Regions from separate parts of the Dysgonomonas sp. 37-18 genome, predicted to be linked through region 3. Evidence: riboswitches for the same ligand, from Rfam matches in the RefSeq annotation. Region 3 holds a riboswitch; each other region holds the start of a gene.
What was found. Region 3 has a riboswitch for cobalamin ahead of pflB (formate C-acetyltransferase). Riboswitches for the same ligand answer to the same signal wherever they lie in the genome.
Positions count from the first base shown of each region.

Region 1: it holds a riboswitch for cobalamin, as region 3 does, so the genes downstream of both, BGO84_RS13095 (TonB-dependent receptor) here and pflB (formate C-acetyltransferase) in region 3, are expected to answer to the same signal.
Region 2: it holds a riboswitch for cobalamin, as region 3 does, so the genes downstream of both, BGO84_RS03430 (TonB-dependent receptor) here and pflB (formate C-acetyltransferase) in region 3, are expected to answer to the same signal.
Region 4: it holds a riboswitch for cobalamin, as region 3 does, so the genes downstream of both, BGO84_RS03370 (precorrin-2 C(20)-methyltransferase) here and pflB (formate C-acetyltransferase) in region 3, are expected to answer to the same signal.

Region 1 covers NZ_MKVC01000033.1:8,274-16,307, reverse strand. Annotated here, with positions in the region: gene BGO84_RS13100 (PLP-dependent aminotransferase family protein) at 1-1,215, opposite strand, end outside; cobalamin riboswitch at 1,458-1,658, shown strand; gene BGO84_RS13095 (TonB-dependent receptor) at 1,775-3,835, shown strand; gene BGO84_RS13090 (sirohydrochlorin cobaltochelatase) at 3,856-4,938, shown strand; gene BGO84_RS13085 (hypothetical protein) at 5,192-7,324, opposite strand; gene BGO84_RS13080 (hypothetical protein) at 7,392-8,034, opposite strand, start outside.
Region 2 covers NZ_MKVC01000008.1:115,783-123,816, forward strand. Annotated here, with positions in the region: gene BGO84_RS03415 (TonB-dependent receptor) at 1-263, opposite strand, end outside; gene BGO84_RS03420 (sirohydrochlorin cobaltochelatase) at 313-1,248, opposite strand; gene BGO84_RS03425 (ABC transporter substrate-binding protein) at 1,254-2,375, opposite strand; gene BGO84_RS03430 (TonB-dependent receptor) at 2,384-4,579, opposite strand; cobalamin riboswitch at 4,628-4,824, opposite strand; gene BGO84_RS03435 (cobyrinate a,c-diamide synthase) at 4,893-6,236, shown strand; gene BGO84_RS03440 (endonuclease/exonuclease/phosphatase family protein) at 6,436-7,308, shown strand; gene BGO84_RS03445 (GNAT family N-acetyltransferase) at 7,444-8,034, shown strand, end outside.
Region 3 covers NZ_MKVC01000031.1:18,023-26,056, reverse strand. Annotated here, with positions in the region: gene BGO84_RS12560 (TldD/PmbA family protein) at 1-1,316, shown strand, start outside; gene BGO84_RS12555 (phosphoenolpyruvate carboxykinase) at 1,403-3,133, opposite strand; gene BGO84_RS12550 (threonine/serine exporter family protein) at 3,164-3,670, opposite strand; gene BGO84_RS12545 (threonine/serine exporter family protein) at 3,673-4,515, opposite strand; cobalamin riboswitch at 4,665-4,852, opposite strand; cobalamin riboswitch at 5,017-5,220, shown strand; gene pflB (formate C-acetyltransferase) at 5,393-7,624, shown strand; gene pflA (pyruvate formate-lyase-activating protein) at 7,708-8,034, shown strand, end outside.
Region 4 covers NZ_MKVC01000008.1:98,841-106,874, reverse strand. Annotated here, with positions in the region: gene cbiD (cobalt-precorrin-5B (C(1))-methyltransferase CbiD) at 1-940, opposite strand, end outside; gene BGO84_RS03385 (ABC transporter ATP-binding protein) at 937-1,938, opposite strand; gene BGO84_RS03380 (iron ABC transporter permease) at 1,943-2,974, opposite strand; gene BGO84_RS03375 (ABC transporter substrate-binding protein) at 2,975-4,105, opposite strand; gene BGO84_RS03370 (precorrin-2 C(20)-methyltransferase) at 4,111-4,818, opposite strand; cobalamin riboswitch at 5,097-5,298, opposite strand; gene BGO84_RS03365 (RidA family protein) at 5,311-5,715, opposite strand; gene BGO84_RS03360 (helix-turn-helix transcriptional regulator) at 5,887-6,681, opposite strand; partial or broken gene BGO84_RS03355 (TonB-dependent receptor) at 6,812-8,034, opposite strand, start outside.

The DNA of each region.
Region 1 (8,034 bases), on a different contig from region 3:
AGCGAGCCCTCCATAAGGTTTCTTATAAAGAACTTTATCTTTCATATATTGATCTAACAGATTCGCAAAGAAATCTCGTTTAGCTTGGTAATGAGTTAACATACGTTTTTGATGTCTTCGAATATCACCAGAAATAATCAAATCTAGGATAGACTGCTCCATGATTGCATCGCCTTGAAGATCTACCATTTTACGCAATCTCCCTATTTGAAGTATAAAATTCGGATTACTCACAATATAGCCCACCCTTACAGCGGGCGCAATTAATTTACTTAGTGTTCCGATATATACATAATTACGAATTCCCTCAAATGAAGAAATCGGCATAATAGGACGTTGATTGAAATGATATTCATTGTCATAGTCATCTTCAATAATGGTAAATCCATACCTGTTAGATAGCTCGATAAGTTGAAATCTTCTGGCCAAACTTAATGTCACAGTAGTCGGATATTGATGATGTGGTGTCAGAAAAATGGCTTTTACTCGTTTCTTTTTTACTATATCTTCAATCTGGTCTACATTGATCCCATCGTCATCTACATTCACGGGTATTAATCTTGCTCCTACATGTTCGAATGTATTCCAGGCAGGTCTGTATCCCGGATTTTCAACTAACACAACATCTCCTTTTTCGAGTAAACAATGAGCTGTAAGAAATAATGCCATTTGACTTCCACGTGTAATGCACACATCAGCAACCGATGTTTGCATACCTCTATTTTGATTAAGCATAGTGGATATTGTTTCACGAAATTTATTATCACCAAATTCGCTGGCAATATTCATGATTTGCCAATGGGCTTTGCGGCTAAAGATACGTCGATATGCTCTCGCCAATTCTTTCATCGGAGTATATACTGCATCCGGAAGTCCGTCATCGAAAAATATTAAATCGTTTCTGAATATCTCACTTGGTTGAATTTGAGATTTCTTCTTTTTTGAAACTTGAGATATCTGTATTTTATTTGATACATAAGTTTTCTTTCTTTCCTCTGAGATAATCCAACCCTCATTAATAAGGATATCAAATGCCAGAACAACTGTATTGCGATTAACTGATAATTCAGTAGCCATATGCCGTGTACTGGGCATTGTTTCTCCAGCCTTCAGTACGCCACTCTTAATCGATTCTATTATCAAATCAGCTATCTGTATATAAATGGCCTTATCGCCAGATCTGTTTAATTTGGTATGTAATAGTTTTAAGTTCATCTTTTTGGACTATTCATCTTCTTCTAATTCGAAAGGTAAATATAGTCCAATCAATTTATATTTTAAGCAGAAATTATATAAAAATAAAAGAATTAAAAGATTCCATTTGTTAATATTGGAAAAGGAAAATATAACCCAAATGAAGCAAATAATTCAATAACCGTTATTTTGAAGCATTAAAATTTCTAAACCGAGAATAAAATACAATCATTATTTTCTTTTTTCATTTAAAAACATTTATTTACATTTGTGCCAGATTTGGTAATCAGTATATTTCATATCCTGATGAAAGGGAACTCGGTGAAAATCCGGGGCTGTACCTGCAGCTGTAATTCCTCGTGTTATATCGGTTAAATATTCTATGCCACTGTTCTTTATCCTAGAATGGGAAGGCTTTTAACCGGAGGAGAGCCAGAAGACCTGCCAAAAGACAAATAAACACCAAGCTTCCAGGGATAGGAGTGGTTGTGGATACTTTATGTATACATTGCTATTTTATTAATTTTCAGGAAACTCGATGTTTTATTTTATTAATTTTTAAAGAATTATAAAATAAGATATGAGGTATTATTTATTATTGGCAGCAGTATTTCTTTGCTGTCAATTGCTAATTGCACAAATTGCCGATACGACTCGGCATGTTGTAAAATCTGTTTCTCTAAAAGAAGTTGTTGTTACCGGTACTGGTACTGAACATTACATTAAAGATGCGCCTGTACAAACTGAAGTGATTTCAGGAAGAGCTTTAAAGGAATATGCGGGGCGTGATATTGAGGATGTATTGGGAGGCTTGTCTTCTTCTATTACTTTTAACCGGAGTGACATGGGGAGTAATATTCAACTCAATGGTCTGAAGAATGATTACATACTTATTCTTATAGACGGAAAAAGGCTAAATGGAGACATTGGCGGGCAAAACGATTTAAGCCGTATCAATATGAACAATATTGAGAGGATCGAGATTGTAAAAGGAGCAGTTTCTTCATTATATGGTTCAGATGCAATCGGTGGTGTTATAAATTTCATAACTAAAAAGAACAAAGATAAACTCAGTATTTCTAATACTTCCCGCATAGGCAAATATGGAGATCTAGATCAAAGTAATATTTTTGCATTAAAGCATAAAAGGTGGAGTTCGAATACTTCATTTTCTTTGAGTCATACTGATGGTTGGCAGAATACAACTCAAGAATGGTATAGAGGCAAACTCTATGAAAACAGTGTTACAAAAACAGTAAATCGCTCTACCGATTATACTATTTCACAAGATTTATCGTATCAGGTATCTGATAAACTCACATTAAATACGAGTGCTTCTTTTTATGAAAAATGGACTTATCGTCCTATGGGTATTCCTCAGTGGCGGTTGTATGACTTTTATTATAGGAATCAGTCCTATAGTACAGGAGGAAAATACAATATGCAAAATAAAGATTACCTTACATTTGACTTATCATTTGACAAATACGATTATTTTTATGACTATACAAGTCGTGAATACACAGACTATTTTGATGAGAACGGAGACCGTATTGTTTACTATGCAGAAGATCGCATCCTTCAAACATCCCAACGGCGTGTATTGGGTAATTTGAAAGGTGTCTTTTACCTAGATGAACAAAATACATTAAACACAGGAATCGAATATATTTGGGATCAGCTGATATCACCTTATCGTCTTGAAGGAGATAAAGCTACAGCTTACTCTGCATCGGCATATGCTCAGGATGAATGGAATGTGACAGATCGATTTAATATAACAGCAGGAATCCGATTCGGACAACACCGGGAATTTGGCCAAACATTCACACCTAAAGTTTCGGCTTTGTACAAGTTCCATAACTTTAATTTTCGAGGAACATATTCTAATGGGTTTAAGGCTCCCTCTATAAAGGAGTTGTATTATCACTATTATGCTACCATAATGAGTAAATACAAAGCTTATTATGGAAATATCAATCTAAAAGCTCAAAAATCGGATTATTATGCATTAAATATCGAATATCATTTACCTCGTTTTAATGCAAGTGTAACCGCCTATCATAATAATATAAGGAATATGATTTCTCTTCAGACAATAGAAACTTCTTATGAAGACAAACTACAGTTGGTGGAGGAAACCATGAAATACGTTAATCTGGCAAAAGGGCGGACTTATGGTATGGATTTCACTTTTGACGCCGAATTGCTAATGAATATAAAAATAGGAGGGGGGTATAGTTATCTGGATGCTAAAGGGCAACGTACAGATGATGAAACAGCAAATGATTATATGAAATACGTATATATAAACGGCACTTCACGGCATAATGCAAACATTCGTATTTTATGGCTTAAACCGTGGCAGAAATATAAATTAGGACTTAGTCTGAATGGACGTTACCAATCAAAACGCTATTATACAACAGACGGTGATACAAGGGGCTATCAGATTTGGAGAGTCAATACATCGCATTCTTTTCTTGATTCTAAAAAAATAAAATTGGATATCAATATCGGAGTAGATAACATATTCAATTATGTCGATCGGAGTCCTTTCGGACATAATAGAGGGACAACGTCCCCCGGTCGGAATTTCTACACTTCTATTATCGTAAAATTTCAAAATCAAAACAAATAATTATTTTAAAACTATTTATTATGAACAAATTCTTAAAGAATCTTCTAACATTTTCCATGATCCTTTCTATAGGATTTTTCAGCGCTTGTTCAAATGATAACGAGGATGAGAAAGACGATAGAAATGCTGTTGTAATCAATAAAAAGAACGAAACAGCCTTACTCCTTTGCTCTTTCGGTAGTACTTACGAACAGCCTCAAGCTACTTATGATCAAATTATAAAAGATTATCAGGCAGCCTTTCCGAATACAGACATCTATATGTCATTTACATCTCGTACTATAATTTCTCGTGTGTATGCGCAGATTGGTAAAGCTTATTCTCAACCCGATCTATGGCTAAGCGCAATCGGTAAAGCAGGTTATAAAAATGTATATATACAATCACTACATATTATTCCAGGAGAAGAATACCTTAGCCTAATGAATACGGATGTGAAGAAAAACTTTATGATTCCTTTTCCTAACGTTAAAGTAGCTAAAAGTTCTTGCTTGCTCGAAACAGAGGAAGATGTCGATGCTGTTGCTCAAATCCTTTACAAATATTATAAAAACCGATTAGATGCAGGAGAGGTTGTTGCTTTGATGGGGCATGGTAATCCTGATACTGAATACACGCATGCAAATGAGAGGTATGCCCAACTTGAAACCGCATTGCAAAATTTGAGCGGAGAGAAAAATATCTTTGTAGGAACAGTAGATTGGGGATCTAAAATGTTTTCATACATACGTACTGAAATTGAGGCTTTTGCCACTAGAAAAGGTATAACCAAAGAAAACTATAAGAAGATTACAGTTAGCTTGGCTCCCCTGATGTCAATTGCCGGGGATCATGCCCAAAATGACTTGTTGGGAGGTCTGGAAGACGGTCAGAGTTGGGATAAGATTAATCCGGAAGAACCGGATCACGAAGCTGAGTATAGCTGGAAATTAAAATTAGAAAAACTTGGATTTACAATTGGTGCCGATGGAACTAACATAGACCCGAAACATTTCAATGTCGTTGGTTTGGGAGATCATAGTGCGATACGTACAATCTGGCTTGATCATATGAAACATGCTGTCAAAAATGCAACATCATGGAATGAGCATTTAGGCGAATAAGTATTATTGAATATTTTGACAGTATCCATAATATTGTGTCCCGTCCTTAATATAGGTTGACAGGATTTATGCTAGAATATCATATGAACCGATGAATTTTGATTCATCGGTTTTTTGTTTTAGGTGTCTAACGTTAGGGGTTTCCATATTTAAGTCTATTATTATAAATATCAATCAAAAAAGAAGGTAACTCAATTTTGAGAGACCTTCTTTTCCATTCATCAGAATAAATTTTAATAGATATAATCCTATATCATGGTTTGATCAATTTCCCAGCTTTAGCATCCGTATAAGTCGGATTGTAAGCATTATCAGTAACGATCCATCCTTTTTCTGATATGGAACTTAAGGCATTTTTTAAGCCAGAGAAATCAACTAATACCTTATTGTATCTAATAGTTACAGCTTTCAAGCTATTCAATGTAGCAAAAAAATCAAGATTAGTCAGCTTGTTATTTGTATAATATTCTCCCGAAAAATCAAGAGTCCCATTTATAGTTTTTAGCTTAGGAATATTAAATTCTTCAAACTCGCCCATATAATTGGCTGTTATTATTCTACAGTCGCCATTTATAGTTTCTAATGCGGGTAGAGAAAGTTTTCTCATAACAGGAGAACCAATTTCAAGAGAACCCATGCTTTTGATTTTTGGCAAGTCAAGTGCCAAAGTTTCTGACATAATAAAAATAGTGACTATACCTCCTGCTTCTATCAAATTAGGCATTTTAAAACCTTCAAAATTGTACATTGAAATACTGAGGTCTTTTTTTACTTTTGTAGTAGGGAAAGAATAATTTGGGTATTTATTACTGGAAAGAGAAAATTTAAGAGTCCCCAATTCGCTATAACCCTCTACTACTTTCGGAGCACAACCTTCGAAGCTTAATTCTCCATCAAAGACATTAGCTCCTTTTAAGGTGTATTCTGACATTATATTATTCAGAATTATAGATTTTTCTATATTCAGCCTCGTTAAATCAATCTCGCGTATAGAGGTTATATTCTGAGCATAAATACCAATTCTCTCTACATTTTTAAGATTAAATCCGGAGAAAGTCTTAAACGATACATCGTTAATAGAAACTCCTCCTACTCCCACACTGCTTAGAGAAGAAAAACCATCTAGATTATCTTCTACAGCAGCCATATAAGATATATCAAATTGTTTTCCGACTGATTTCAAACTTTTAAAACCTTTAGTATCTTTCAATTTATCCAGATTAGAAAGGGTAAATTTACCATCTACTGAGGATAGAGATTTAAATCCGTCGAAAGATGGAATCGACGGAAGATAGTTGAGATTAAAGTCGCCACCGATAGTAGCCAAAGAAGACACATTAAGATTGGTAAGCAGGTCGTTATTAGATATCTGAAAGTCTGATTTTATAGTTTTTAAATATGATAAATCTATTTTTTCTACTTTTTTTAAGCTACTCAATTCTAATTTGTAAATATTTTCCAAATTAGGCATAGATAAAGATTTTAGTTCTTGCCAATTTGATACCTTAAAAGAACCACCCACACTCTTCAATGATCCAATTTTAAACTCATCCAATACATTTGTACCCCATCCGCCATCTAAAGTAAAATCTTCTATGACAGTTTCTAGTTTTCCTAAATCAAGCATTTTCAAGACCTCTGCCTTGCTGATATATATACCTCTATCCACATGCTTTAATTCAGGTAATAGTATTTTTTGTAATCTTTTTGGCAAATCAATATTGATCCCCGTAACGATGTATTCTAATTGAGGTAAATTTATTTCCTCTAAAGTATTATTCAACTCTACAACTTTCAGAGAGCCAAGTTTTTTTAGATTTTTCAAATCATCCAGATTCTTCCCTGCATAAGTCGGATTGATCGTTAATCCAAACTTGATGCTTGTTAATTTAGAGAATGGAGCCAATGTATGTATTGAGTCTGAGCCACTAGCAGCACCGATAGTTATATTACCATTTATCTCTGTCAGCCCCATGTCTGCAAAAGCATTCACATCTTCCTGAGTAAGCAATGTTATATCGCCGTTGCGTGAAACGACACCACGCTCTAATTTATACTTATAGCTTCTTTCTGTTCCGTTGTATCCTTTAACGACGAATGTTTGCTCAGCTGTCCAATCTTTTATAGAAGAAGGATCGGGACTAATTGTTGCATTTTCACTAATTGTAATATTTACAGTAGCATTATTAAGCAATATATTTTCAGGAACTGTAACAACTATTTCATTGTTTATAGTCGATATTGACCCATTGAAAGAGATTCCATCTTTTTCCAACCGAAAAGATGTTATATAATTATCACCTCCATTGAAGTCTCTGTCGTCGCTACATCCGGCTGTCACCAAAGCGAATAGGAGTAATATAAATATTAGATTATTTATTTTCATTGTTTTTTTGTTTATAATTCTAAAACTAAGTTTAAAGAACACTTACTTAAATATTCCATCTTATAGTTTATAGTTTTGTCCAAGCACCAGATTTAAGTTGGTCGTATGTTGGATTGTAGCCATTTCTCTCGACAATCCATTGTCCTGCAGTAAGTGCAGATAGTGCATTCTTCAAGCCAGCATATGAGACTAAAGCTGCTTGAGCTTTAATTTCTATACCACTTACTTTTTTCAATGCTGAGAAACCATTCAAATCTGTTAGCTCCTCGTTTACCTTACTAGCATCATCCTTGTATGGCACCAGACTCATCTTTCCTTCTATACTAGTTAATTTAGGAAATAGCAGATATCTCAGATGGCAGCTAGGACTCCATGATGAAGTAGACATGTAGCCTGTGCCAATGGTGAAGTCTCTTCCTACTGATTCTAACTTAGGAACATTCAATGTTCGGACAGACCTTGAATCGATGGTTACGTTAAAATTTCCTCCAACATTTTTAAGATCCGATATGTTAATCTGAATTACAGAAGGGTCTACAATATTATTCAGGTGATTTATGGTGAAGTTTCCTCCAACTTCTTCCAGATCTGATATAGAAAAATCCTGTAAATTATTATTAGGAATAGTAAGTCCTTTCTTTATTTTTTTTATTCCTTTTATATTTAATACATCTATATTAGAAATATAAGATCCGAGGCTCAGAGAATCT
Region 2 (8,034 bases), on a different contig from region 3:
ATTCTTACACCGGGTAAAAATTTCACAGCATCTTCAATATTTGAGATTCCTCTTATTTCGAGATCTTTGTAAGAAACTGTACTTACTGACATTGGTAGATATTGTAAAGGAACGTTCAGTTTTCCTATCTCTACTTTCTTTTTGGATGCTCCTAGTACCTCAACTTCCTTGATAGAATATACAGTATCGGTCATACTTTTGTTCTGAGCAAAAGTATTTACGGAAACCATTATGATAATTATTATATAAAGTATACGTTTCATAAATATTAGTAAAAAATATTAGCTTTTTAAGTGTTCTATAGATAAACCGTTAATATTCAAGTGTTATCTTTTCTCCCGTTTTTTCATATATGGATTTTTTCTCCATTATATCCATTTTACGATGAGTAGTTATAAATTGTAGATGAGATAAATATATTTCCCTGATTTTAGGGTTTTCTCCTAGCCCCTGAAGGTTTTCGGTTACAGATAAACCTTCTTTTTTGAGATTTTCGACCCAATCTCCGGCAATATCATTCTTTGCATGTTCTCCGGCTACAAACATAAATGGCATAAGAACAACCTCTTTCAAGCCCGAAGCCTTTAATTGTGCTAAAACATCATTAAATTCAGGATAGCCTTCTACAGTTCCAACAAAGCAGTTTGTATGTCCCTTGGCTTTAAGCATATAATCGAGCATCGCATATTGGGCTGTAGTAGCATCATAAGTTCCATGTCCGACCCATATATATGCCACATCTTTTTTATTATCTGCGGTTAAGACCTTTATAACATCTTCGTAGTCTTGTGGAGAATAAAGCAATGGCGTACCTATACGTACATCCTTAAACAGTCCGCTCACTTCTTCTACATTCTTGTACAAAGATTCCATTTCCACTCCATCGATAACAGTGGAAGACTGTATTAATATATGTGTGTATCCATCAGTATGAAGTTGTTTTAAAGCTTCTAATGGATTCACTTTATAGATACCACGTTCCGAAAGCCTTTTGATAACAATACGTGAAGAGTATGCTTCTCTTACTTCAATAGAAGGGAAAACTTGTTTCACCTGATTATTTAATGCTTCTATTGTCAGTTCGCGAGTATCGTCATGAGTAGTACCAAAGTGAACTATCAGAATAGCAGCTTTATCGCCTGCCTGCATACTTTTAAAAATATCAGAATACTCGTAACTACCTCCACTATGTGCACATGTTGCAACAGTGGTAAATAGTAGCATAATATATAGTAAAATCCTTTTCATAATATCTATTCATCTAGTGATTTGAAATAGCTTAATTTATTATCTGTGAATAAATTCGGATGAAATATTTTTGCCATGTCTTTCAATATAGAATCGGGATGGATCGGCAAATCCTCAAAATAATGGACTTTGCCGGTATTACATCCCCATATCTGTTTTTTATTAAAAGCACCAAACTGGGCATATATTTTATCTTCTTGTTTCAGCCTGTTATATGTGAAATCTTCTTCTCGATTGTACTTCAACAGCCAGATATCAGCCAATCCTGCTTTGTCGAGTACCATTTCGGCAGACAAGCGTGTCGATCCGGTTGAATTATCATCATTCCAAACATATTCGCCTCCAGCATCACGTATCAGATTTGCCAGATAACTTTTTCCTCCAGCAATCCGCCATGTTTTACCAAATTTCAGGTCGTTGAATACTGTTGGTTTATTAGATGCATTCTTTACCCTATCTTTTATTTCATTGTATCTGCGTTCTGTTTCTTGGAAAAGCGAGTCAGCTAGCGCTTCTTTTCCGTAAAACAATGCATGGTAGCGTATCCATTCGGCACGACCGAGAGCAGTATCTTCCATATAGTCAGTAGTAGCAATGATAGGAATTCTTAACTTATCCAAATAGCCCATGCCGGTTTCCATCGCTGATACAATAAGTGCAGATGGCATCAGATTGATTAATTGTTCAACATCCGGTTTATGCATACTTCCCAAATCGATAATCTTTCCGGCTTTCAATCGTTCTTGGATATAAGGCAGGTCTATATATTTGGCCTGACAGACCCCTGTTATACGATGCTGCTCATCTATTTCTTTCAACATACTACATTGAATCGTAGAAAAAGCGATCACAGTTTGCAATGGTACTTTTACTATAGTTCCTTCAGGCAGGTTCTTCGGAATTTCTTTATCACGATCAATTAATATATATCGATAGAGAGTACGCACTGTATCCCATGGGTCACGTACGGTTACCAATTTGTAATCTTCATATTGTTCTACATTGAATCCACGAGCATGTCTTAGCTGATATTTTTCAATATTTTCATTCTCCTTATTCCCGATCGAAGAACAGGAATAAAGAGTTGAGCAGAAAACAAAGAAGTATAATAAGTTTGAAGATTTCATAAACAGTCTTACTTACTAAACTTAATTTTCAGGCTGGCATAAAATGTACGTCCGGGTGATAAAGTCGCATAATTGCGGTTGAAAGGTTTATCATCTACAAAGTCAAAGATATTTTCAATACCTAAACCCGGTTCAAATACAAGACCATTTATACTCTTGAATGTATGACGTGTAGCAAAGTTCCATAATTGATAAGCACGTGCATCATCACCATCATCATAATATCTACGGCTTTGCAGGCGTCCGTTTAGATTAAAATTTGACTTGAATAACCCGAAATCTTTAAACCAATTCAGGTTAACATTTCCTGTATGACGGCTGATACGTTGAAGACGCTTTCCTGTATCGAGGTCTTTGGCATTCACATAACTATACCCTCCTCCTAAAGTAAGGTTATAACCAAGGTATGAATTAAAAGTAAAGTCTACGCCTTGAATACGAGATCTTCCGATATTATGATACGATGATTTCTTATTATATCCTTCAGCTATTTCTTCGGGTGTTAATTCGATTTCATATGTATCGATCTTATTTTTCAGATTGTTAATATAGCCTGTAACAGTCAATGAAAGGAAATCTTTTATATATTCAGCATTGACAGAGTAATAGTTTGAACTTTCAGGCTTCAGATCTTTATTCCCTACACTTAAAGTGGTTTTACCTTTGCTCGTAACTTCAGTTTTCATGAATAGCTGCTTCAATTCAGGAGTTTTGAAACCTGTAGCGTATGATACTCTGAAGTTGAAATCATGAAGAGTATACATTGCACTGACTTTAGGTGTAACCCTGTTTTTGAAGGTTTCATTGTATATATATCTGACCCCGGGAACAATATTCAACTTTCCGAAAAGATTTATTTCATCCTGAGCATAAAAAGCCAATGTATAAACATTTCTGGAACCTCCGATGCTATCTGCCGGAGCATATAGGTTGTCTACCTTGTACTCTGAACCTACAGTTACTTTATTGAACTTTCCGGCGTTGAATGTACCTTTCAGATTTATATTATTGTACTTCTGTCTTCTCACAAATTCTTCATCTCCAGGCATAAATGTGACACCGTTTTTGTCTTTGGTTTCTTTCAGGTAAGCTTTAAAGTATTCGAAACGGTCGGTATTCCAGTCTAATGTAATCAAGCCATTATTTTTCAGTAAATACTTTGCACCGGCACCAAATGAATAGTCGACGTATTTCATATCGAACCCATAAGTACTTACGGGGCGTTTAAATTTTTTGTCGAAAAGACTTCCCTCTACATACATGCTCAATTCTTTTGTCGCCTTATAACCAAAACGTTGGCTAAAAACATCAGAATAGAAGCGTAACATAGCTTGTTTATCCGTATCTACTTCTTTATCGTTTATTATTTCCTTTTTATTTAGTTGCCATCCGTCAGCCTGATTCCGCTGAAAAGAAGTAGACGAAGAGAAGCCCCCAATATTCAGATATAGGTTAGCATTTTGAGTAAATTGTCCATACTCTGAGAAGCGTGTCTCTGTAGAAAAATTTACTAAGTCTTTTGGTTTATTGGTTATAATATTAATAACTCCCGCTATTGCATCCGAACCATACAAAGAAGAAGCGGCTCCTTTCAGAACTTCTATCCTCTTGATATTTCCCATATCAATGCGGTTTAAGTCTACGTTACCTCCGACATCGCCACCAAGTTTTTTACCATCAACTAACACAAGTATATATCTATTGCTTAATCCATTCAGTTGCATGTACGATCCCATTGCATTAGGAGTAAATGACATGGAAGGATTCAGAGCAATCATAGCGTTTTCGAATGTAGGAATATTCGTGTTTTGGAGTTCCCTCTGAGAAATAACATCTATTGCAACGGGTGAGTTTTTAAGTTTGTTGATTGTGCCGGTACCTGTTACTACTACTTCATTCAGTTTAAGAGGAGAATGTTTCATCCGAATAAGGATGTTGTCATTAGATCTGTTTATTGTCTCACGAGCTCCATTATAATCCAGTGCACTAATTCTTAGAAGATTATTACCTTCCGGGATTTTTTCAAGACTAAACTCACCCTTCAAATCTGTGGATGTTCCAATGGTTGTGTACTCAATCCATACGCTGGCGCCAGCGATCGGCTTTTCATTTTCATCAACAACTCTTCCGCGCAAGCTCAACTGAGCGAACGAAATACTTGCAATACAGCATAGCAATGCTGTTAGCATAATTCTTAGTTTCATTAAAAAAGAAGTATAATGTTAGTTAATTATATTCCTGACCCCGGGAATATCTATTAATTTATGCTAGGCAGGTTTCCTGACTTGTTCCATTTTGAGAGGCCTTCCCATCATTATGACAGTGGCAGTGGTGATACTCAAAATTTTATGGAATTCACAGTAGCGGGCACTGTTTCGGATTCTGACCGAATTCCCTTTTATGCAACAGACGAATGTCTGAATGCATCACCTAAGCGGCTTCAAAGGTAATTGAAAAAAAATAGGATTAAAAAGAATTCTTAAAAAATATATTTTCTTGGTAAAATTCATTTCATTGATGGCTTTTTATACTTTTGCTGAAAATAAAACCAGATTACTCATGAAAGTGATTTCCAGTTTTCTCATAGCTGCGCCAAGCTCGGGTTCAGGAAAAACAACAGTTACTTTAGGCTTATTAAGAGCATTAAAGAACAGAGGTCTTATGGTACAACCATTTAAGTGCGGACCTGATTATATAGATACGAAATATCACGATATGGCTTCAGGCAATAAATCTGTCAATCTGGATTTATTCTTATCATCAGAGAATCACGTCAGATATCTGTACTCAAAATACGCATCAGGAAGTGATGCTTGCATTACAGAAGGAGTGATGGGGCTATTTGATGGATATGACAAAATGAAAGGAAGTAGTGCCGAAATTGCAGGATTATTGGATATCCCTGTTGTTATGGTTATAAATGCCAAATCTATGGCATATTCAGCAGCTCCGTTATTGTATGGATTCAAAAAATTTTATGAAAAGATAAATGTCATCGGAGTAATTTTTAACTATGTTGGTTCCGAGAGCCATTATAAATTTCTCTCGGATGCTTGCCACGATGTTGGTATAGTTCCACTAGGTTATCTGCCTAAAAATGAAAATCTAAGTGTGCCTTCACGTCATTTGGGATTAAGTACCGATCAAGATTTTCTTTTAGATGACTTTGCTAATATTGCCGCATCAATTGTAGAAAAACATATTGATATTGATAAATTGTTATCATATACGCAAGTTGAGTTAGGAAATTCAGAACCGCAGCGAATTAAAGAACATGCTTCTCGGGATCTGAAAATAGCAGTTGCAGCCGACGAAGCCTTCAATTTTATGTATCATGAAAATATAGAATATTTAAGAAAAATAGGAGAAGTGACCTTCTTTAGTCCTTTAACAGACAAATATTTGCCAAAGTCAGATTTTGTTTATTTCCCGGGAGGATATCCTGAATTATATGCAAAACAGCTAAGCGAAAATAAACTGCTACATAAGGCTATTAAGGATTATGCGGAAAATGGAGGTAATATTCTTGCAGAATGTGGTGGAATGATGTATCTGTCTTCATCTATCGCAGATAAAGATGGTATAGAATATCCAATGGTAGATATTTTCAAGCAAAAGGCTTCAATGGAGAACATGAAGCTTAAATTAGGATACCGTCAATTTGAATATAATAGTATAACTGTTAGAGGACACGAATTTCATTATTCACATATTGAAAATAACATGGAAAGTATAACACAGCAGTATAATGCAAAGGAAGTTCCAGTGAATACAAAGCTATTACGCTACAAAAATGTAATTGCAGGATATACTCATATATATTGGGCTGAGATGGAGGATTTGTTGCATTTATTTAAGTGATAAAAGTGTAGTTTGTATCAAGTGCACCAACTCTGATGATTGGTTACAACTCATAATAACATAGTTTATCATATGTATCGATATATAAGTTTTTTTATCAGTTCTATTGCATAAACCGTTATAGAAAGTTATAATCTGAGAATATATCATCAAGAAATTATATTTACTTATTACCTTTAATTCTCAAATTAATTAAATAATGAAACAAATTTTTATTAGTGCAGTATTATTCATGACTGCCTTTACTCTAAATGCACAAAAATTTAATGTAGGAACGTATAATGTTAGAAATGACAATTCATCCGATGTGGGTAATATGTGGAAAGATCGCTTTCCGTATATTGCAAAGTTAGTACAGTATCACGACTTTGATTTCTTTGGAACTCAGGAGGCTTTACCGAATCAATTAAAGGATATGAAAATTGCTCTACCTGGTTATGATTATTATGGGGAGGGAAGAGATGGTAACGGACAAGGGGAGCATTCCGCAATATTTTACAAAACAGACAAATACAGATTACTAAGTAATGGAGACTTCTGGTTGTCTGCCACCCCTGATGTACCTTCTAAAAGTTGGGATGCTCCTTGTTGCAATCGTATTTGTACATGGGTTGAATTACAGGATATCAAATCAGGTAAGAGTTTCTTCGTTTTCAGTGCTCATTATGATTATGAAAAAGATTATGCACGCAACGAAAGTAGTAAATTGATATTGACAAAAATCAAAGAAATAGTAGGGGATAATCCCGTGATATTTATGGGAGACCTAAATGGAGGAATGGATAGTTCTTGGGCTCAGCTTCTTAATAACTCGGGAGTGTTAAGAAATACCTATTATGATGTTGAACAACCGTATGCCAATAACTCGTCATATAATGCTTGGGGAAAGCCTCTTGAAGAATTAGATAGTTTGGATAGAGCTATTATAAACAACAACGAAATATTGGATCATATCTATTTCAGTAAGCACTTTAAGACAAAGAGATGGGGTATGTTAACTGATACTTATAATATCGGTAAATTTCCATCAGATCATTTTCCGATATTAGTAAATGCAGAATGGGCTAATTAGGCTAAGTTTAAAGGAAAGAAATCGGAATATTTATTTCTGTCCTCTTACAGTGTAGATATAATGTAAACATTTTTTTTCTGTGTCCTGTTAAATAAGAAGGCTTAAGATCTTTGTATAAATAACATAATTCCAGTTATGGAAAGAAATAAAATAAGAGAGCGTTTAATCTTAAAACCTTTTGGCTTAGAATATATAGACCAATTTAATGAACTGTTGCGTTATGTATTTCAGGTAACCAATAACGATATCCTGCAAAGTGGATATAAGGATGGCGAGATTGTAAAGTCTAAACGTCCCATTCTCAAGAATGCAGATGTTATTGGATGGTTTAATGATGATCAGCTAGTCTCTCAATTATGTATTTATCCTTGTCAAGTAAATATTCATGGAAAAATATTTTCAATGGGAGGTTTAACAGGAGTAGGTACATATCCTGAATATGCAAACCTCGGATTGATGAATGATCTCATAAAATCAGGTCTACAAATAATGAAAAATAAAGGACAATGGATATCTTATCTCTATCCCTATTCTATCCCTTATTATCGGCGTAAAGGGTGGGAGATAATGTCCGATCATTTGACTTTTACAATAAAAGATAGCCAGATACCCAAAAACATTGCGGTAAAAGGCTTTGCTGAAAGATTATCTGTTAACCATCCGGATGTAATCTCGGTCTATGATAAATTTGCACGGAGCAACCACGGGGCTTTAATACGGGCTACA
Region 3 (8,034 bases):
TTTTTGAGCACACTTTCAGCAACAGCATATCACTCCGTGATGGAGAAGTAAATCGTGCTGCCTCGAATATAGATTTTGGGGTAGGAATACGAGTTGTCTCGGGAGATCAGACAGGGTATGCTTATGTAGAAAATACCGAAATAGCAGAACTACTGAAAGCTGCAAAAACAGCCGCAGGAATAGCCTCTATACCATCAAAAGGAATAACTCCGATAGAGATAACAGAAAAACATTTCCGAAACCACTATAAAATAGAAAGGCCGTGGCTTGACATTTCTGTAGCAGACAAAAAATCATTTGTTCAAAAATTGAATGATCGAATTTTCGAGTTAGACGCTCGGGTCATCAAAGCGTCTGTCAGCCTGAACGATTCTACGTCTTATATTCTATTCTTTAACTCAGAGGGTATCCTTACCTGGGATTATCGCCCAATGAGCCTTATGTCTGGATCTTGTACAATGGAACAGGGTGGCAAGATAGAAAACGGATATGCTTCACGTGCCTACCGAAAAGGTTTTGAGTATTTAAACAATGATCTGATAGAGACTTTAGCAAAAGAAGCCGTTGCACAAACCTCTCTGATGTTTGAGGCCATAAAACCCAAAGGCGGTGAGATGCCTGTAGTGATGGGTGCAGGAAGTTCGGGAATCTTATTGCATGAAGCGATAGGCCATACATTCGAGGCGGACTTTAACAGAAAGAATATCTCTATATTTTCCGATCAACTTGGAAAACAAATCTGTTCATCCGACATAAATGTTGTGGATGACGGCACCATAGACAATGCCCGAGGCACAATCAATTTTGATGATGAAGGAGTGGAAACTCAAAAAACGTATATTGTGAAAGATGGTGTCTTGGAAAGCTATCTTCACGACCGAATAAGTGCCAAGCATTACAACGTATCACCAACAGGAAACGGACGAAGACAATCGTTCCGTTATGCTCCCCTACCCCGTATGCGGGTAACATATATGGAAAACGGAAGCATTCCCGAAGCTGACATTATAGCGTCAGTTAAACAAGGTGTATATGTAGATAATTTCACCAATGGACAGGTACAAATCGGAGCAGGAGATTTTACCTTTTTCGTAAAAACAGGTTATCTGATTGAGAACGGTAAACTTACTCAACCGATAAAAGATATAAACATCATTGGAAACGGAGCCAAAGTCCTCACCGACATTACAATGGTGGGCAATAATCTGAAGATAGATGAAGGCACATGGACTTGTGGAAAAGACGGACAGAGTGTACCTGTAGGACAAGGGCTACCTTCGGTTTTAGTACGCAAGCTGACTGTAGGTGGAGAATAATATCAGAAATTTACAGCATAAAAAAACAGGATCGATATTCACGAAGAAATCGATCCTGTTTTATTTTAAATATCAGCTACTGCAAATTATTCATTGATAATACTGAAAAGCTCTTCAGCCGCTTCACGTGGCCCTTCTTTGCTTTTACCATCAATCGCCAGAGAAGTATGCATCTCTCCTATTTTTGCATCACTTTCGTCTAAAGCCAAGAAGAATTTACGCACAAGCTTTTCGGCTTTATCTCTTTCTTGCACAGGGCCAAAAGGATTTGCGAAATAAGACTTAACAAGCCCTTTCTCGGTAGTTGTTCCTTTTGCCTTTCTTGCTCCGTCTTCAAAAACCTCTATTGCTTTATCGACATCCTCAAAGAAACTGATCTTTGTTTCCGATTCGGCATAATTATTAGCATATAGCATATAGTCAATCGTATACCCTCTCGATATAACCTCATAAGTAGATATCGGAATGGTTACTCGTGCATTTATTCTATCGGGGTTGGTGTAGATACCTCTATCAAGCTGAGCGAAAGCATAAGCAGGATCTAAGTCGTCGGTACGGACAAAGGCTCCTATCTCAGTTCCATATCCTTTTATCTGTCCATCAGCTTCAAATTGCAAATATCCCATATCATCGAATATTACACGCATGTGACGTATATATTTTTCGTTGAGCGTGCGGAAAGCTTCAAGACTTTCGGATTTACCGGCTCCACTATCTCCCATTATGATAATATTTGCTTCTTTACCATTCTTCAGAGCAATATTCACCATAGCCCCATGAATAGGCAGATTGCCTCTTTCCATTTGCTTGATATTATGCAGCGTAAGAAGCATCTTCTTCATATAACCAAAATAGTCGATATCATCGCAATAATTAGCATAACCGATCAATATATCATTCTTCTTATCCTTATGATAGAAAGTACGTTTTTCTTCATAGCCGTCAGGATATCCAAATACGTAAATCAAATCGGGTTTTTTACCTACATAATCATTGCCTTTAGCCAGCTCAAACAAGTTAGCAAGACCTAAACCATGACACATAAAATCTTTATGGAAATAGACAAAAGCTAACAAGTTACCAACTTTTGCAGGGTACAAAAACCACTCATCCTCATTCAGGATCAAATTAGCCAATGGATTTGTTTGATGTTCCTGGAAGATACCATCTCTGGTGTTCTTCTTCGTATATGAAATATAAGGAGGGTTGATAACTACTGTTCCTATAAATGGTATAGATGCAAGCCCCTTATACTCAATCGGGCAATTCCATTGCATATCGTTAAGCATCAAGCCTGCATTCGCCCCTGCGATAGTCTGACGGTATACGCTATGACTGTATCCCATTACGGTTTCTTCTGTACGTCTGTAGATAGATAGTATCAACTCATTAAGAAGTTGGTTTGCTTGCACAAATCGCACATTTTGAAGACCATCACCCATGCGATTGTTGTGAACAACAGTAACCCTTTCCAGCCTTCTCCAATAGTTATACAGCATTTCTATAAGTTCTATAAACAAGCCTTTATCCTTAAAGAATGGAGCAAATTTATTATTTACCACCAAAAGCTCATCTATTTCACATACAGTCAAAAGCTTCATAACCTCTATCAAAGACAAGGTTAGCTCTTCATCAGTTTTGAAATCTTTAATAAAATAATCGTAAATAATCTGGTTATCTTTCTTTATTCTGAAAATAAAGGATTCAACCACCCGATGAAACGCGTAACTACTTAAAATTTTCTGTCTGTTATCACAATACTTCAAAGAGAAATTGATGATAGCACGACCCCTGTTTAATGTAAATTCTTGCAGCATCTTTGTTATTAATTAGTTAATATATTAGTATCAAAATATTTTTATCCCTAAATCTTTTATCTTCTTTATTTTCTTTACACTCTTTTTCCGAAACAATAATGCGGCAATACATATACCGATTGCCAGAGAAAAGAGTAAAGAAGATGTCAATATAAAATTGTAAACCGTGTCATGCAATAAAAATGCTGTTTTTGCACCGGTCGTTCCCTCTTCATATATTCGTATACATCCCAGCATCGTCTTGTAGGCATATAAGCCCGGTATCATGGTTATACAAGCCGGCAATGTAAATACAACCGGAGGAGTGTGTATCTTATGAGCACAGTAGATACCCAAAAGCCCTATCACAACAGTGCCACTCAACGTAGCTGAGATCAAGCCAAAGTCGAAATACAACAACGTAAAACGAATAGCATGACCAAGCCCTCCCAGCAAACCGGCAACCAACAATCCCTTCTTTGGCGTTTCGAACAATAGTGCAAAGCCTATAGCAACAAAAAAACTAAGAAGAGCGTCTTTTAATATATCTATTAGCATAATCAAAAGTTATTTATTCCTATTATTGTCATACTAATAAACATCCCCACAGCGATACATAAAAGAATAAATCCGCCGAATGCTCCACGGGCTATACCTGTAGGAATATACCCTTCAAGCAAATCGATTATACTATTTATCAGAGGAACTCCCGGAATAAGAAACAATACAGAAGTAGCAATAGATGTTTGAGGCGAATAACCAAATCCAGATAAGATATTCAATCCTGATATGGTTGTTGTCACAAACGCTGAGCAGATTACAATAACCATCAGGTTAAACTTTCTCTTAATCATCTCCTGACGCACCGCAAGCCCGACAAAAGAGGCTACAAAAGCAAAAGCCCCATCTATTAAATTCCCTCCGGCCAGTAGGCATAACGATCCGCAAGCTATTCCAATAAACAGGCGAACAAGCCAAACGGAATAACGAGAGGTATCCTTCAACCTTTTTATACGCTGGTGCAACTCCTGCAAAGAAATCCGATCTTCGGCAAGTTCCCATGTCAGCAAACTGGTATTGGTGAGTATTCCAAAGTGTACCCCATGATGTATTATCTTTTTATTGGCCGTTACTATGTTTTCCTCATTACCCATATCGGTTACTGATACCGATACAGCAGTAAATGATATCAGCATTTCTACTTTATAGTTTGTCTTCTGTGCTATACGTTGTACATTCCTATTAATTCTTTCACAGTGGGCTCCCGATTCAAGCAACAGGGTACTGACCTCCAATATGATGTCTACAAATTCTTTCAACGACAACTCTTTGTCTGAACGTGTGTTTTCTACATCTGCACATCGATCATCAACATGCGAATAATCAAGAACGTTTGCGCGCATTTCTTTCTAAACTTTTTACGATTAAACATAAATGTAAAAAGCTCTTTTGAACTTCACAATGCTGCAATAAGAACACACCTGGATAATAACATCTCCTCCGACAAGAGGGATGAATGAAATTATTAGACATAACACTTTTATCGCGAAGCATTGTCAATCCGATTTAAGGCAGGTATCCTGGCTTTCACCATTTCTATTTTCCTTCCCATCTCTGCACGAAACAGTGGATTTTTAAATAGAAACTTTCGCGGTGATTACAGTTGCGCGACAGCTCAGGACTTTCACCTGATTCCCTATTCTCCTCAATATCTGAGGCACCTTAGCGGTTGAAGAATAATGATAAAGAACTTTCGGGAGGCAAAGGTATAGGAAAAAATAATAAATAGCACATCTTTTTTATTTTTTCCTATACAAAAAGATATAAAAGAAAACAAAAAGAGAAGAGTCTCAATCAATAAGCATTTTTGCATTAAATGTTTATTTTTATGCTTAAAAACATATAACTTTGTCACAGGTTTTGGTGTCATTTACTATATCCATAGAAAATGATGAAAAGGGAATCAGGTGAAAATCCTGGACAGACCCGCTGCTGTAAGCTCCTCCAAAGACTTTGAACAATACTCTATCCACTGTTCTTACACTGAATGGGAAGGATGCTCAAAGATAAAGTAAGTCAGAAGACCTGCCAAGACCATATAGTTGGAAGCTTTCGAGGAATAAAGCTGAAGATTTAGGATGGGATTTTTTCAAATAGAAAAAGCCTTCTCTATTTTATTTTTATTCTGTTACATTTATTTAAATACGTCTGTATTTATTTCTTATTCTATTCCACGTAAGCTCTGAAAATTGAGTACTTAGAAATTTATTTTATAATCAAATGGAAGCATATAAAAACTTTAAAGGCACACGGTGGCAAGAGGAAATCAATGTAAATGATTTTATACTCCAAAACTATAAAGAATACACAGGAGACGAATCTTTTCTACAAAACCCTACTGAAGCAACAATCAAGCTATGGGAAAAGTTAAGCACAATGTTTATTGAAGAAAAAGAGAAAGGCATATATGATGCCGAGACTCGAATACCTTCTCAAATTGATGCTTATGGACCCGGATATATAGACCAAGAGCTGGAAAAAATTGTAGGGGTTCAAACAGACAAACCGCTAAAAAGAGCAATATTCCCTAACGGAGGTCTCCGTATGGTGAAACAGAGTTTGGCCGAATATGGTTATAAACTCGACAAAGGGACAGAAGAAATATTCTCAAAATACAGACGCACACACAACGAAGGTGTATTCGCTGCTTATACCGACAGCATCCGCAGAGCCAGAAGCAATGGATTGTTAACGGGCCTACCCGATGCTTACGGACGTGGACGTATTATCGGCGATTACCGCAGAGTAGCTCTTTACGGTGTAGATCGATTAATCTCAGAGCGAGAAAAACGTTTCCAAGAATGTGACCCAATTGTGATGACAGACGATCTGATTCGTCTTCGTGAAGAGCTAAGTTCGCAAATAGAAGCATTACTAGCCTTGAAACGTATGGCTGCTTCGTATGGCTTCGACATTTCTCAACCGGCGAATACAGCCCAAGAAGCTATCCAATGGACATACTTTGGATACCTGGGTGCTATCAAAGACCAAAATGGTGCAGCGATGAGCCTCGGACGTGTAACTACTTTCCTCGATATATATATCGAAAGAGATTTACAAGCAGGCTTAATAACCGAGATAGACGCACAAGAGCTTATTGATCATTTTGTAATGAAGTTACGCATAGTCCGTTATCTTCGCACCAATGAATATAATGAACTATTTTCGGGAGATCCTGTATGGGTAACCGAATCGATCGGAGGTATGACAAACAACGGAAAGTCGATGGTTACGAAAAATAGCTACCGTATGCTTCATACACTATACAACCTAGGGCCTGCACCCGAACCTAATCTAACAATATTATGGAGCGACCGTTTACCCGAAAGCTGGAAGCATTATTGTGCCAAAGTTTCTATCGACACGTCATCACTCCAGTACGAGAATGACGACCTGATGCGTCCTCAACTAGGCGATGATTACGGTATCGCATGTTGTGTATCGCCGATGCGAATAGGGCACCAGATGCAATTCTTCGGGGCAAGAGCGAACTTACCAAAGGCTCTACTATATACAATCAACGGAGGTAAAGACGAAATAACCAAAGCGCAAGTATTACCAAAGCACTGGGTAGAAAAGGTATCAGGAGAGTATCTTGACTTTGAAGAAGTGTGGGAGAAATTTGACCGCACCTTAGATTGGGTTGCCGAAACTTACGTAAAGGCATTAAATATCATCCATTATATGCACGATAAATATTCATACGAGGCTTTAGAAATGGCTTTGCATGATGTTGATATCGTCCGGACACAAGCTTTCGGCGTTTCGGGGCTGTCCATTATCGCCGACTCTTTTGCTGCTATCAAGTATGGAAAAGTACGCATCGTAAGAAATGAAGAAGGTGACGCAGTCGACTATATTATAGAAAAAGATTACGTTCCGTTTGGAAACAACGACGACAAGACCGACAGGTTTGCTGTGGAAATAGTAGAAAAGTTCATGAGCAAAATCCGTAAACGTAAGATGTATAAAGATGCGATACCTACACAGTCGGTATTGACCATCACTTCAAATGTTGTTTACGGAAAGAAAACAGGAAACACCCCTGATGGACGACGTGGAGGAACACCTTTTGCTCCGGGAGCCAACCCTATGCATGGGCGTGATACCAGAGGAGCTGTAGCATCACTTTCATCTGTAGCGAAGCTTCCGTTTGCTCATGCAAATGATGGCATTTCATATACTTTCGCTATCACACCAAATACATTGGGTAAAAACAGAAAAGAAGAAGCTCAAAACCTCAGCGGACTTCTTGATGGCTACTTCTTACAAACAGGTCACCACCTCAACGTTAATGTATTTGACAGGAATCTGCTTATCGATGCGATGGAACATCCTGAAAAATATCCTCAGTTGACAATACGTGTATCAGGTTATGCTGTTAATTTCGTAAAACTTACAAAAGAGCAGCAATTGGATGTTATAAACAGAACGATTACTACATCATTCTGATACTCCGTTAATAAATAAAAAGTTGCTCCAAAACAAAAAAAACACTTTTGGGGCAACTTCACTTAGCTGGAAGAAAATAAATAATGAAAGGTTTAATTCATTCTTTCGAATCTTTTGGAACTAAAGACGGCCCGGGTATAAGATTTGTATTTTTTATGCAAGGCTGCCCTCTTCGTTGCCTCTATTGCCATAACCCAGACACATGGAATATGAACGATAAGAAGTACGAACTAGCTCCGGAAGAGGCTTTTGAAGAAGTAAAGAAGGTAAAAAACTTCATACGCAATGGGGGCATAACCATTTCGGGAGGAGAACCCCTGCTACAACCTCAGTTTATTATCGAACTATTTAAGATGTGTAAAAATGAAGGTTTACATACAGCTATAGACACATCAGGATATATATTAAAT
Region 4 (8,034 bases), on a different contig from region 3:
CATCCTTTATCACAGAGCAACTCGCAAGCTTGCCTTCTAATATAGTCGAATGAATGGGAAGCTTTATCCATTCTCCATTTGGAAGAGTTATGCTGATTTCGGTTTGATTTTCCCTAGTCAATAATGCCGATAAAGCGGCTTTAGTTGCAGCCGTAGCATACGTGCCGGTAGTATATCCCGTTTTAAGATCAAAAAATTCAGGCAGAAGCTTTTCGATCTGCTTTCTTAATCCATTCTCACCATATACAGAAATAAAATCAGGAGATAAAGTCGGACGTTTCACGACAAGAACGGGAATATTCAGCTTCCGGGCTCCTATAACCTTCTCATTGAAGCCACCGGATTCGCCGCTCTCTTTTGTTATGATTGCCTGAGGTTTAAACTTCTCAAAGAGTAAGGTTTCATCTTCACCTTGTTGATAATATAAAACCTGTTCTATTGGGAAATTCTCTTGTTGTATGATAGAGCGTGATTCGTCTCTATCTAATATTCTGAACAAGCAATAATGCTGCTGCCAGTATGGTTTTAGTTTAGCAACAGTATTTACTCCGGTTAGAGCCAGCAAATTATCTATATTATTTTTTTCTAAGTATTCAATAGCTTCACTATAAGACCCAAACCAAAGCAAATCTTTTTCCTGTTTGGGATAGTTGCGTTCATATCTGACAACCGGGATATTTAATTCACGAGAAGCTTGTGCTATATTCTGATGCAATACTTTTGCAAAAGGATGTGCTGCATCTACAATTAGCTTTATACCTTTCTCTTTGCAAAAATCTATTATACCTTTCTCATCTAAACCTCCGGTAATATGAGTGCCATGTGCCGTTTCTATTTTCTGTGGTTTGGTTTTAGTTGAATAATAGAAATGCTTGGCTGCATTTTCACAAACGACAACAACTTTACGGCCTTCTGTGGTTCCTCCGAATATAAGTATCATATCATGATATGGTTTAAGAGTTCTTCTATACTTGTAATACCTATAGGCGATTGATCCGGCTTGTACAGTAAAATGCGGTTCTCCTTAATTTCGACAGAGAAATCAGATTCAATATCGCGTGAAGCTAAAATCCCATTTCGTAAAAAGGCTTTACGGATCATAGCATATATTTGTCCATGTCCTATAACTTTTATTTGCTTGTTAAAATCATTCTCGACTCTAAACAAACCTGTATATTGGTCAAAGACAATGCCTTTTCGAGCAAAGAAGTTGCTCAGATTTCCATCTAAAGATAAGTCTTCGGGAGTACCTATCTGAATCCCGTGTTCACTATCCATCAACCATATTTTGTCTGCTATTTGCAAAGCTAAATCAAGGTCATGGGTAGATAAGAAGATTGTCTTATTTGTTTTGCGAGATAACTGATGTAATAATTGCATCAGTTCTACTTTGCTTGGAAAATCCAGAAATGCAGTAGGTTCATCCAGAAGAATAATCGGCGTCTCCTGTGCCAGAGCTTTGGCAATCATTACCTTTTGACGTTCTCCATCACTTAGTGAGTCAACCATTCGCTCAGATAGATTTTCTATTTTTACGAGTGAAATGGCCTCTTCTATTTTCTCTTTATCTTCTAGTGCTAACTTTCCCCAAAATCCGGTATATGGACTTCGCCCTAAGCCAATTAGTTGATAGGATGTCATATTCTTTATTTCGAACTTTTCAGTCAATACGACTCCAATTAACGTAGCTAGCTCTTTTTCTGGATACTTCTCTATTTTTTTTCCATGAATAACGATATCTCCAGACAATTTCGGCTGAAAGGCGGTTAATGTCCTTAATAAAGTAGATTTGCCAATACCATTTGCACCCAATAAACAGGTAAGTTCTCCGCTGTATATATCAGAAGTGATATGTTCAGCTATCACCTTTATATTCTTTTGTGATGAATAACCTATAGCAAGCTCTTTTAGCTCTATTGTCTTTTCTTTCTTATGCATAACTCTAACCGACTTCATTTTTGCGTTTACCGAATAAGACGGAAATAACGATAGGTGCGCCAATCAATGCTGTTACAGAATTGATTGGTAATGCGCCTTCGAATCCCGGCATACGGGCCACCAAATTACAAAACAGAGCCAGAGAAGCACCAGTAAGAGTTACAGCAGGCATCAGTATCCGATGGTCAGACGAAACAAAAATAGTTCTGCACAAGTGAGGTACAGCCAGCCCCAAAAAAACGATAGGCCCGCAGTAAGCTGTTACAATAGCAGTAATGATGCACGAACAAACAATAACATAGAGCCGAGCTTGTTTTACATTCAATCCAAGGTTACGTGCATAACCATCACCTAAAAGCATCAGATTAAGAGTTTTTATCAACAGGAATGAAAGGGGTATTAATACGATCATGATGCCTACAAAAGTATACACTTGATTACCTGAAACTTTAGAAAAACTACCCAAACCCCAGATTACATAAGCTCTTACATCTTCATCGTTACTAAAGAATTTCAGTACACCAATGATAGCTGTTGCAATATACCCTATCATAACGCCGATAATAAGCAGGATAACGTTTCCTCTTACAAACCGAGAAATAGTTATAATGATAATCATTATAGCCAAAGCACCTGCTACTGCCGCTATAGATATTGCTATCTCGCCAAACAATCCCATCTTGATCAGTGCTGTTCCTCCAACACTACCTGAAAGTAGGATAATAAAAGCTACCCCCAGACTTGCACCTGAGCTAATTCCAAGTTCGGAAGGTCCGGCTAATGGATTTCGAAATAGAGTCTGCATCTGTAATCCACTAATAGATAGTCCGGCGCCAGCCACTAAGGCTGTAATAGTTTGAGGAAAACGAGATTTCCAGATAATATTCTCCCAGATTATAGACTCTTCCTTTATTCCGAATAGAATATTCCAAACGGAACCCACCGGTATGGAAATTGTGCCCAATACCAGATTCAGAATGAAGAAAACGAGTATAGAGGTAGAAATCAGTGCAAAAACTATCAGGGGACGTTTCATTTATTTAAGTAATTCGTAATAAACAGGAACATATTCGGGTAACAATGACGGATGAAATATTTTTATCAAATCGGCTAAAACTACTTCGGGCTCAACAGGAGTATTTTCATAGAAAGGTTTCTCTCGCAGATTACAATATATAAGCTTTTTATCCTTAAAAGCTTTAAAATCTGCATATCGAGCATCACTTTGTTTCAAAGCATCGTAAGTGAATGTTCCATCGTGGCTATTCACCATCCGCCAGTAATCAGTATTTGCCCCCTGTGAATAAACAGTTTCGAAATCGACATAAAAACCTCCGGATTCGTTATCATTTTTCATAAAATAATCGGCTCCTGCATCTCTGAATAGTTGTGCCAGATAGCTGTTTCCTCCAACTACATACCAGTTACCCGAATGTAATTCACCGCTCAACACTGTGGGACGTTCTGAAATAGAAGCAGACAATACTTTTAATTTATTATACTTGTTTTCTATATCGTCAAACTGTTTATTGGCTTGTTCTTCTATTCCTAATAGCATAGCAGTGAACTTAATCCATTCTGCCTGTCCCAAAGGAGAACTTTCTTTATATCCTAAAAAACTAATTAATGGTATATTCAGGTTTCGAATCGCATCGTATCCTCCTTTTTTGAATGGTGAAACAAGTATAATATCCGGATTTAGAGCGAGAATAACCTCATTGTCAAATTCACCTTCTATACCAATTTTTCTGGTCTTGTCTTCTTTGAGCTGTCTATTCATCTGTTCATTAAAAAGAAAGCGAGTGCTGGTTATCCCCACAACCTTATTCAAAGCATTGAGCTTAATAAAGTTTGATAGTTGCAGTGTGGTCATGCAAATTACACTGCAGACAGGTATTTCTATAGTCTGATAATCAGCAGGTATGCCCTCTTTGTTGCTCCCTCTATTGACCAGAGCGTATTTGTAATGCATATCGCTCTCCCCGGATGGATCGGTTATATCAACTAATTTATAGTTTGCGGAACTAATCACTTTGAAACCTTTGGCATATTTAATATTCATAGAATCTGCAGAGTTTCGATCTCCGATAGTTTTTGCATTCTTATTTTGATTACAGCCCGAAAATGTAATAACCAGAGTAAATAAGATAAAAAGTAGTTTTTTCATCCAGATTATTCTTTTGTAATTATTAATAGTGAGAAATAAGGAAATTTGCGATCTATTATTTTATGTATATCCTGCGTATAGAATTCTTTTTCTTTAATTCCTACATTCTCAAAATAATGTATTCCCACTTTATTTATTGAAGACATAGCCTGCTTAATAGCCTGTTCCGATTGAGAAGGTTTCATTATCACGATGGAGTTTCCAGCTTCTATTCTTTTCTTTAAATCATTGGATGATATTATCCCGGGAATGATATGCAATTCTTCTTCTTGTTTGGCTATATGGATATTGGCAAGGGCTGCACAGGCAATAAACGCCGGAATGCCGGCAATACGTTCTGTCGGAATATTTTTTGATATAAGATTATCTGATATATAATGAGTTGAAGAGTAAAATCCTGCATCTCCTTCTGCTACTACAACTATTTTTAATCTTTTCTCATAATGCTTTTCTATAAGCTCAGCAACTTCCTTATAGCAGAGTATAGCATGCGATCGATCTTTACTCATAGGTACATCAAAAAGAGAAATAACGGAATCATTAATATTCAGTTCCAATAAAATATCACGGCTACGGGATAACATATTTCCGACTGGTGAAACAGTCGAGGGGCAGAGAATAATATCTGCTTGTTGCAAAGCTTTTAAGGCTTTTAGGCTTATAAGTTCGACATCACCTGGCCCAAGAGATACAAATGTAACGAAATCAGACATATTTATTTTTAATTATTATAGTTACAATCTGCTTAATTCAACAAAAGGTAAGTAACTGAATACCTGTAGTTACAATAAATATGTTTAGAGATACGGATTTTGTATGTTGGTATATTCCGCAGCATACCAATACTGCCTTCAAAAACATGTAATGCCTCATATCTTATTTTATTATTGTAAAAAACTAATAAAATAAAACAACGAGTTTCCTGAAAATTAATAAAATAGCAATGAATACAAGATGTATTGCACAACCACTCCTATCCCTGGAAGCTTGGTGTTTATTTGTCAGATCTGGCAGGTCTTCTGGCTATCCTCCGGTTAAAAGCCTTCCCATTTCTTTCGAAACAGTGGCATGGAATTTTCAACCGATTTTATGAGAAATTACAGCTGCAGGTACAGCCCCGGATTCACACCGGGTTCCCTTTTATTACAACTTCATGATTTTGAAATTACAATACCGAAATCTGAGTGCAAAGGTATTAATATTTTTTATTTTGAAGCCCAAATTTCAACTTCAATTTTAAGCTCTTGTAAACCCAATGCCTTCACATAAGCAATAGTCATAGATGGGTATATTGTACCAAATAGATTATCCCATCTTGCGTCCAAAAAATCCCAATCAATATCTTCTGTAGCCCAGATATTGACTTTTATAACATCGTCGGAAGTTAAATTCTGACTTTCCAGAATTTGTTCAATATTCCTAAAAGTATTGTATACCTGTTCATTCATACTATCAGGAATAACTCCATAATTATCAGTTCCAATCTGTCCGGAGAAAGTGTATAGAGTTGAATTTTTAGGAATTATAGTCACATGTGAATATTTTCCGACAGGCTTTGAAATATTTTCAGGATTTAATCTGACGACTCTTTTGATTTTATCACTATTCATTTCAATTTTTCTTTAAATAAACAATCCAAATACCAAAGCGGTATTTCTTTTGTAATGCAAAAGTATAGGTAGTGTATTATTTGAAATTGGATAAAACCGACAACTCTCAGAAAAAGAAATACAATAGTTCTCGTAAATTGAATTGTAGAAAGAATACATCGCTAGCAAATGCTAGATAAGCCATTGAGGAAAGTTAGCTAAATACTCTTTTGAATTTAGTATGAAATTTCTAGGATTAGTTCCTGTAAATTCTTTAAATTCTCTGTTATAGTGCGATTGATCAAAATAATCATATTGATAAGCAAGTTCTGTAAAATTTTCAAAATTTGTCTGACGCAAAGAATTCAATCCCTCTTGAAAACGCATAATCCGTGAAAATATCTTTGGTGATAATCCAACAGACTGTTTTATAATTCTTTCTAATGTTCGCTCCGACAAATTCATTTCTAATTGGATTTCTTTAAGAGTTTTTCCATTTTGTAATAATGTCGAAGCATGCACCAACTTTTTATGATTATTTTTGACTCTTTCTATTTGCTTAAGGAAGAAAGAAGAGATTAGGCTTATTTTTTCTTCTAAAGAAATTGCGTTAACAAGTTGCTCAAGAATAGCATCCCTCACAATGTCTTCAAGTGAAATATTTTGATGATTTAACTCAAAAGCATCTAATCCAAAAATTGTTTTTAAAGCCGTTGGTTGCAAATATACGCCAATAACGCTAAAGTATCCACTAACTGTATGCTCCGTATATTTAGAATATTGCCCATATAAATACAATTGAGGCAACGCTTGTCCCTTTCTATCAAAAAACAAGTTTGGTTCTTGTTGAAATATTAATGCCGGTATTCCATCCGGGATAATCTTAAAACATTTATCACTAGAATTATTCGTAAAGTCCTCCAATATCCAAAAATATTGGATGTAATCTTGTAAAGCCTTTATAGGAATAAATTTTTTATAAAACATTTATCTTTATATATGTAAAATAGATAATCTAAAATATGAGAGAATGTTGCACAATACATATCAATGCTAAGTGAAGGCTATTTTATATTACAAATATAAATCTTTTAAAATGAATTAATCTTACTAATTTTTAGAATTCAAATGTCACTCCAATGGTAGGGATTATAGATGCACTCGAACGTTTCAAGTTTTTCATCTCGTAACGTTGTTCTTCTATCGGTGCTTGTGGATTTATGATATTTCCCGTACTTACAATTACATCTTGTCTTCTGAACGAACTTCGTGTTACATTCTGTAAATCGAGGTAAAGGCCAAGCATATACTTCTTCAGATAAAAAGTTTTATCTACTCTCAAGTCTAGCTGAGTATATGAAGGGTTACGCAACGTATTGTATTGAGTATAGTCGAGATAAGGTTTTCCCGAAGCATTCCAAGCCAAGACCAGCGAGGATTTGTCTTGATCGTAAGGAGTAAAAGGTGCTCCACCTATCGACTTTATCTTTGCTCCTAGACTCCAATTTGAATTAAAGTAATAGGTTCCTGTAAGATTAAATATATATCCATTATCCCAGGCCGAAGGAAGATACTTACCTTCTTTTTTTGCAAATTGACTTTTGAATAAAGTAAATGAAGATAAAACATTTACTTTACGAGCGACTACCCATCTTCCTAATAATTCCACACCATAGCTTTTACCTCTTGCATCCGATACAAGCAGTTCGTTCCCTATCGCTCCGTAGTCGTCACCCTTACTCATCAAAGGAATGCCGTCTTGCACAGATAAAGGCATATTGTTGTAATATTTATAAAAACCTTCTAAAGATATTTCGAAATTCTTTATCGACTGATAATTGAAGCCTGCCGATACCTGATCAACACGCATATAATCCAATCCCTTGTTTACAAACATACCATTGTTATCTTTCAATCCCATTGCTGTAAGAGGTGGAAGCTGGAAGTAACGTCCGATATTAGCGTTGGCATTCAAATTAGCTATAAGCCTATATGATAAAGACAGGCGGGGCGAAACCTGATTAAATATTTGCTTGGTATTATGTGAATAGGATGCAGCATCTAGCCTTATTCCAAAAGATGATTTGAATCTCTCATTTGTTGAGACATAATCTATCCCCATTTGAAAAAGCTTAGTTGTGTATCATATTGGAGAGCCGTTTCTTCATCATTATAAAAAAACACCTGAAAACTATTATTGCTATATTGCACATAATCTATATTTAGTCCTGTATTAATTTTCCATTTACCAAGTGGCGTAAGGTTTTCGAATCTAAGTTTCGATTCTTGTTCCAATGATTTGTATTTTAACCTTAGCATATCAGGGTCGTTATTCAAATT